One region of the Pectinatus frisingensis genome, then DNA from elsewhere that is predicted to be linked to it. Evidence: riboswitches for the same ligand, from Rfam matches in the RefSeq annotation. Region 1 holds a riboswitch; the other holds the start of a gene.
The links. Region 1 has a riboswitch for cobalamin ahead of F8M42_RS11600 (energy transducer TonB). Riboswitches for the same ligand answer to the same signal wherever they lie in the genome.
Positions count from the first base shown of each region.

Region 2: linked by a shared signal. The riboswitch ahead of F8M42_RS01725 (L-lactate dehydrogenase) and the one ahead of F8M42_RS11600 (energy transducer TonB) in region 1 are both predicted to bind cobalamin.

Region 1 is NZ_CP045424.1:2,471,900-2,475,801, reverse strand. It holds gene F8M42_RS11605 (TonB-dependent receptor plug domain-containing protein) at 1-1,459, opposite strand, end outside; cobalamin riboswitch at 1,621-1,795, opposite strand; cobalamin riboswitch at 1,965-2,140, shown strand; gene F8M42_RS11600 (energy transducer TonB) at 2,259-3,065, shown strand; gene F8M42_RS11595 (MotA/TolQ/ExbB proton channel family protein) at 3,100-3,729, shown strand; gene F8M42_RS11590 (ExbD/TolR family protein) at 3,716-3,902, shown strand, end outside.
Region 2 is NZ_CP045424.1:344,578-348,479, reverse strand. It holds gene F8M42_RS01735 (TetR/AcrR family transcriptional regulator) at 1-377, shown strand, start outside; gene F8M42_RS01730 (energy-coupling factor transporter ATPase) at 370-1,200, opposite strand; cobalamin riboswitch at 1,458-1,632, shown strand; gene F8M42_RS01725 (L-lactate dehydrogenase) at 1,685-2,632, shown strand; gene sufC (Fe-S cluster assembly ATPase SufC) at 2,889-3,653, shown strand; gene sufB (Fe-S cluster assembly protein SufB) at 3,646-3,902, shown strand, end outside.

The sequences.
Region 1 (3,902 bases):
TAATGTTATCTTTTATATTTTGGTGGAATAATACAGTCTGCCAATTGTGGATTCCTTGTGTCTTTTTCCAACCGATTTCATAATGCAATCCTTTTTGTGGTTTAAGGTCAGCAGTACCGGCCAGGGTATTGCCGGATTGGTTTAAAGTTGGCATTTTAAAAGATTGCCCCGCGCTGATGTATATACTTTCATTAGAATTTAATTTATGGATGAATTGACTTTGACCGCTGAAATTTGTAAAGTTTTGTTTATCAGGGCCACCGGCAGTCCATGATTCCCGGCCGCTTAAAAGTAAAGTATCACTATTACTCAGTTTGTGCTCCCATTGGCCGTAGGCAGAATAATTGTTCCGGGAAATATTATAGTAATTTTGAGAAAGAGATGAGCTGCCGGGTACAGAAAAGAAATCATGCTCTGTCTTACTATATTTTTCTTTTTGGTAACTCAGACCAAACAACAGATTGTCATTTATGAACTGCCATTTTTTATTTACATCAAGTCCCATATTATAATTGGATTCTTTGCTGTCATCAGCTTCATAACCGATTATACCCTTGGCGGATTTATTGTAAAATGATTTTGAATTATGACGGCGTCCGTTGTAATAAAAATTACCTGACAGGCCGTTATTTTTATAATTTATTTGAAAAAAATCACGGGTTGTATCATAATTATCGGTTTGATTTTTTGCACCTTTACCTACTAATGGAGTGAAATATCCCACACGAGAATTGTTGTGGTTGTAAAATAGTGACCAGTTATCATCAATGGTGTAATTTAAGGACATATTATTTTTTTCTGAGCCATTAAATTCTTTGTCGTTAGAAGCAATATTGTTTATATGTCCCCATTTTTGATAATTGTACCCAATTCCTAATTTATCTTGTTGTATATTAATACTGTGTTCTTGCTGGCCCATATTGCCCCAGCTGGTTTTAACAGAGTTGTTTCGCTGTTTTTTGGTAATAATATTTATGACACCGCCCACTGCATCACTGCCATATAAAACAGAACCACCGCCGCGTACTATTTCTACACGATCCACATCATCCAGAGGAATGTCTGATAAATTATATGAGCCTCTTATATTGAGTGGAGCACCGTTGACCAGTATCAATGCTTCTGAACCGCGAATCAGTATCTTTGAGCGCATGTTACCCATGCTGTTGCCACCGGGTCCATAATCTAAGTAAACGATACCTGCAGTATATTTGAGTGCTTCCTGCAAATTATTTGCACCAGTATTAGCCAGTTGCTGAGCTGTCAAAGTTTCTGTGTCAGCGGGAATGTCAATATTTTTCTTGTGATAACGCAAGGCAGTTACACTCATGTTTTCTAATGTAACTGCCGGAGCAGCGTTGTCATCAGCACTGCTATCGGCAGCTGTGTCAGCATAAGCATTTGGATAAAAACTGTTTATAGCGCAAACAGTAGTTAAAAATATAAAACTTTTTTTCAATTTTTTTCCCCCTACAATAAAAAAATTTAAATTTGCAAAAAAATAAGGCTATTCCCAGTGAGAAAATAGCCTTAAACACAACAAAAGCTGGCTTGAAAAGCCAGTGAATAGTGTACAACAAGATTGCACTTAATTCCCCTCCCTATCACTCGCAGGTTTTAATGGTGACTGTTGAATAAGCAGTTCTTCTGACTTCAGTTCATCGCTAGACCAGCCTTCTCGGATTTCTCCAATGACATTTTTGGTTTTGCTCCCTGTTACAGCGGCGTGACCGTACCGGCTTCATACCGGTTTTTCTATTAAGTCCCATAGGACACTCATTCCTGAAATATGAAATTTTTCTGAAACACTTTTATATTATAATATAATAAAGTAAAAATCAATAGCTGCTATCAATAATATGATTTACAATATCAATATTTGATATGAGGCTTCGCTCTTGACAAGGAGAGCAAAGCTTTATATCATGTAATATAGGTTTGTATATAAACTATAATTATTTAATAATAAAATATAGTGAACAGGTGCGGATACGCTTAATAGAGAAGTGCGGTAATACGCCGCTGCGGTCACGCCGCTGTAAAGGGAAATCATGTTGTAATTAAAGTCACTGGGAAACTGGGAAGGCGCAACGTGGTAATGATCCAGAGCCAGAAGAACTGCCTGTTTGAAGATCACCATCTAACCTGCGAGTGATAGGGAGGGGATTATTTTTGGGCAGCAATAAATTCAGTATAGATTTTGCCTTTAAAAAGCATATTCCTTTGGGAGTGTGCTTTTTTCAGTTGGGGGAATCTGTATGCGGGTAACAAAATATCGTAAAACAGGCCTGTTATGGTCATTGACAATACATGTTATTTTATTTATGCTATTAGCATTCGGAGGTTTCTTTTCGAATTTGCACCATGTTTATGCCACAGATGATGATATCTATACTATTGATGATAGTGATGGGGCAGCCGGCGGTGGAAATAGCGGCGGCGGTGGTGTCAGCGGTGGCGGGGAAGCTTCTTTTTCCAGCAGTGATATAGTCTTGTCAAATAATGATGCGGACAAAATTGATAAAACTGTAAAAAAAGAGGAGACTGATAATAATTTCCAAAAGGAAAAACTGCTTAAACATACAGAAGGTACGATTGGCGCCGGTAATGGCCCCAGTAGTTCAACAGGTATTGCTGTTGGCAGTGGGGCAGGAACCGGCAATGGAACTGGAACTGGCAGCGGATCCGGTTCTGGCAGTGGTTCTGGTAATGGAACTGGCAATGGTTCCGGTGATGGTTCCGGCAGCGGTAATGGCAGTGGTTCCGGAGATGATGAAAGCAGATTGAAAGTCACCGTTCCGCCCAGGCCGCAGTATACACCGAAACCGTATTATCCGGAAGACATGCGTGAAGCGGATGAAGAAGGCTATGTTGTATTGCAGTTTGTTGTAAATACAGATGGCAGTGTGGCTAGTGTAACTATTGTGGGGTCGTCAGGACAAAGAGAATTTGAACAGGCGGCTTTGGCAGCGGGCAGACAATTTACTTTTTCACCCGGGCTTAATGCTTATAACGAATCAGTGCAATCCTATTATACACAGCCAATTACTTTTCGTTTGCATTAATGCATCTGAAAAGGCAACTATGAGGGGGATATTTATGGATTTTATTATGCAGGGTGTCGGTTATTTTCATAAGGGCGGATTCGTCATGTATATACTGCTCTTATGTTCGATTTTTGTTATTTCAATTGCCATTGAAAGGGTATTTTATTTTTCTAAGGCTGACTCAGGAAGAAAATTTGCCGATAATTTTTATCGGCTGATGGTTAATAATAAGATTGAGGAAGCTAAGAAACTGGCTGCACAAACAAAGGGTGATTTGGCAATGCTTTTGCATTCCGGAATGACGAGAACCGATAATAATTTTAATATTGCAGCTTTCTTTGAAATCCAATCAGGAATTTCCCTGGCTAAATTTCGATCGCGTCTTTATTATCTTAATGTAATAGTAACAATGGCGCCGCTGCTTGGACTTTTGGGAACTATCAGTGGCATGATATCGGCTTTCAGTATTTTTAATGTTCAGGAAGGCCAGGCGCATGCGATAACCGGCGGCGTAGGTGAAGCTTTAATCGCGACAGCGATGGGGTTATGCGTGGCTGTGGTATCATTGATTATTCATGCATATTTTACGCAGCGTGTGGATAATATCGTAACCGATATGGAGCAGTCTTTCTCATTGGTAGAAGCATATCGCAACAGAGGTGATTCCGATGCGTCTGCGTAATCGCCGTTCTTTTTCTAAACCGGAAGTAATGATTATACCGATGATCGATATAATGTTTTTTTTATTGGTATTTTTTATGCTTAGTACGTTGTATATGGTGAATATCAAGACAGTGCCGGTGAATATGCCCAAAACCGAAAATGCTGAGATGCAGGCACGAGTGAATTATCTGG
Region 2 (3,902 bases), 750 kb from region 1:
ACAGATTGCGACATATCTTTTTTTCTATCAGCGGCTATTTCCTGCAGCATCGCAACGAATTATATTTTTGGATGAGAGTCTGGCTGTTTCCTCCGGTTGATTGCACACATGATGTATTGCTATCAATACAGGAAACCAATAAGCAATTAGCTGAAACAATTGCTACCATTTTCCAACAAGGCATCAATAATAAAATTTTTATTGATGAGACTGCTTTAGAGTTAGCGCATGCCTATTTATGTATGTTAGATGGTTATCTGGTGCGTGTAATATGCCACCCCAAATTTGATTATGACAAAACCCTATCCATAATATGGAACGCTTTTTTATTAAAATCTTTAAAGTTGCCAGATGCATCTATCGATCGACCTAATTAACTTTCAAATTTTCTATCAACTCATCTGTACTATAAATATCATTTGCTATATCCATCCCTTTTAGACGCAGCCTATGAGCTATCTGCGCTGCCAATGGCATTTCCAGTCCCAATCTTTTCACTTTTGCAGCATCACTAAACACCTGCCTGGGACTACCGTCAACAGCAATTTTCCCCATATGCATTACAATTATTCGGTCAGCCATTATCGCTTCATTCATAAAATGAGTAATAAGTATTATTGTTATCCCATATTTTTCATGAATTTCCCGCACCGCTTTTAACACAGCTTCTCTTCCAGACGGATCAAGCATTGCCGTTGGCTCGTCCAGTACCAGATAATCTGTACGCATCGCTAATACTCCTGCTATTGCAATCAGTTGTTTTTGTCCACCTGATAAAAGATGAGGAGCGAATTTGCGCTTTTTTTCCATTCCCACCGCTCGTAAACTTTCTGTGACACGTTTTTTTATCTCTTGTGGCACTATTCCCAGATTTTCCGGACCAAAAGCTACATCATCTTCAACGATTGCCGCGATTATCTGATTATCGGGATTTTGAAATACCATTCCTACTTTTTGCCGCACCTGCCAAATAGTCGCTTCATTTCTGGTATCCATGCCATCAACAATGCATACGCCTTTCGTTGGCAGCAATAGCCCATTCAGTTGACGTGCCAATGTAGATTTTCCTGAACCATTAAGCCCTACTACAGCAATAAACTCACCCTTATCTATTGTGAGATTAATATTTTCCAAGGCATTTTTTTCATTATCAAATTGTTTGTATTTATATATAAGATTTTTTATTTCAATTTTACCCAATTTATATCTTCCAATCATTTTTCAAAATATCTTTCTTTATCATAAATGTTTTCATATCATTGTCAATAGTTTTTATTCTTATGTTTATAATTTATACTATAATAATAAGTACATATTGATGAAAAATATCATTTATTCTTATATTTTTATCATTTTCATAATTTTACATCATTATTGACATTTATCGTGTTATGTGCCACAATATTGGCATGTAGTATATTATATTTAGTCCAGCAGCATAAATGAATATAATGCCCATACGAATTCAAGGAACAGGTGTCAGTGACTTAATAGAGAATCCGGTAAAATCCGGAGCTGTCCCGCAGCTGTCATGCAGAGTAAATTGCAATATGTCATTGAGATAATAATCTTGAGAAGGCGCAATAAACGATGAAGCTTAGCCAGAAGAACTGCCTGTTGACATCACCATGCCGCAAATTTATTCATACGACAAACCTACGAGTGATAGGGAGGAGAATTTTCCATGATAAACAAAGGTAAAATTGTGATTATCGGTGCCAGTAATGTCGGTTCGGCAATATTAGGCAAAATAACCGATTTTCAGCTGGCGTCTGAAATAGTCTTAATAGACATAAACGCCGACAAAGCAAAGGGTGAAGCTCTTGATGCCAGTCATGCCACTTCGTGCATATACAGTACGAACATAAATGTACATACAGGTACATATAAGGATTGCCAAAATGCCGGTATAATAATTATTACTGCCGGTCCCAGCATCAGACCGGGTGAAAAACCGGATCGTTTAATATTGGCAAAAACCAACACCAAAATAATGAACAGCATTATGACTGAAATAATCAAGTATACCAAGGATGCAATGATAATTGCAATAACTAATCCACTTGATGTGGCAACATACTATATTTCTACCCATTTTGATTATCCGCGGGAAAAAATCGTAGGCACTGGTACAATGCTTGAAACCTTTCGCTTTCGCCGCATTTTAGCTGATCACTATCATGTTGATCCAAAAAACATCCATGGATATATCTTAGGAGAGCATGGTAATAGCGCTTTTACGGCCTGGAGTACTGTCAATATCGCCGGCATGCCCCTTGAACACCTTGATGATTGTTTCAATTTCTCACAAAAAATAAATCGTCAGGCTATTGAAGATGCTGTCGTTCAGGTAGCTTACGATATAATAAATTTAAAAGGCTGGACCAATACAGGTATTGCTATGGTTGCCTGTCGATTCATAAAATCAATTTTATATGATGAACATACTATCCTGCCAATGTCCGCTGTTCTTGAAGGTGAATATGGTATACGCGGTGTGGCCTTAAGCATACCTCGCATGGTTTGTGCCGAGGGTATTGTAAAATCTTTCGAAGTTAAGCTTTCTTCCAAAGAAACAAATCAATTATTGGAATCAGCTGAAAGTGTAAGAAACGCACTCTCCAATATTTAATCATAAAATAATTAAATTTTTTATATATGCCCATTTTCTTCTTATACTTTCATAAGGGGGGAATGGGCATATATTTTTGCCCAATAATAATTTTCTGCCATTAAAAAGCAAGAAAAAAATAAGTATTGTTTATATCTTAGTGTAGTAGTATAATATGCTTAATGAAGTATAAATTACTAAGTCATATCGGACTCGTAAATTCTATATTAACATGCATATCTCATGATCCTATCAAAAACAAGGAGTGTTCTTTATTATGAGCGATAAATTACTTGAGGTTAAAAATTATTCTGTTGCATCAACAGATGATATTTCTATATTGCATAACTTGAATCTCACTATAAATAAAGGAGAGACTCACATATTAATGGGACCTAATGGTGCCGGTAAATCGACTTTCGGATCCTCTTTGCTCGCCAATCCGGTTTATAAAACGACCAGTGGCAGTATACTTTTCGAAAATGAGGATATCACCGACTTATCAACTGATAAAAGAGCAAAAAAGGGGATTTTCTTATCTTTCCAATCACCTGTTGAAGTCCCTGGAATTTCTTTATATAGTTTTTTGCGTGCCGCTTCCAAGAACACAATGAACCCTCTCAAAGGTAAAATATTTCGGCAAAAGCTTAATGATACCATGAAAAATCTCGACCTAAAACATGAATATCTTGAACGTGATCTCAACGTCGGTTTTTCTGGCGGTGAACGTAAAAAAGTTGAGATGCTCCAACTACTGATGCTTTCACCCAAACTTGCCATTATGGATGAAACTGATTCCGGTCTCGACGTTGATGCTGTTAATATCATGCTCAGGGGAATTACTGAATTTCAACAAGATAACGAAAAAGGGTTATTAATAATTTCCCATAATATGCATATACTGGACAAATTGAAAATAGATAAGGTCCACATATTGGTAAAAGGTCATATTGTCGCTGAAGGTGGCAGTGAACTCATCGATGAAATAAATAAAACCGGATTTGTTCGTTTTGAAACTCAGGAAGGTGGTAACAATGTCTGATACAACAAAGAAAAAAACCATGGTTGCAGACGTCGACCGCAATCTATATGATTTTAAAAAAGCCGAAAAAAATGTTGAAAAGCTTGCCAGCGGACTGACTGAAGATATTGTTCGCCAAATAAGTGCTAAAAAACACGAACCGAATTGGATGCTTGAACACCGCCTAAAGTCATTAAAAATTTATAATGAACTAAAAGTTCCCAATTGGGGACCCGATATAACAGATCTTGATATAGACAACATTGTTAC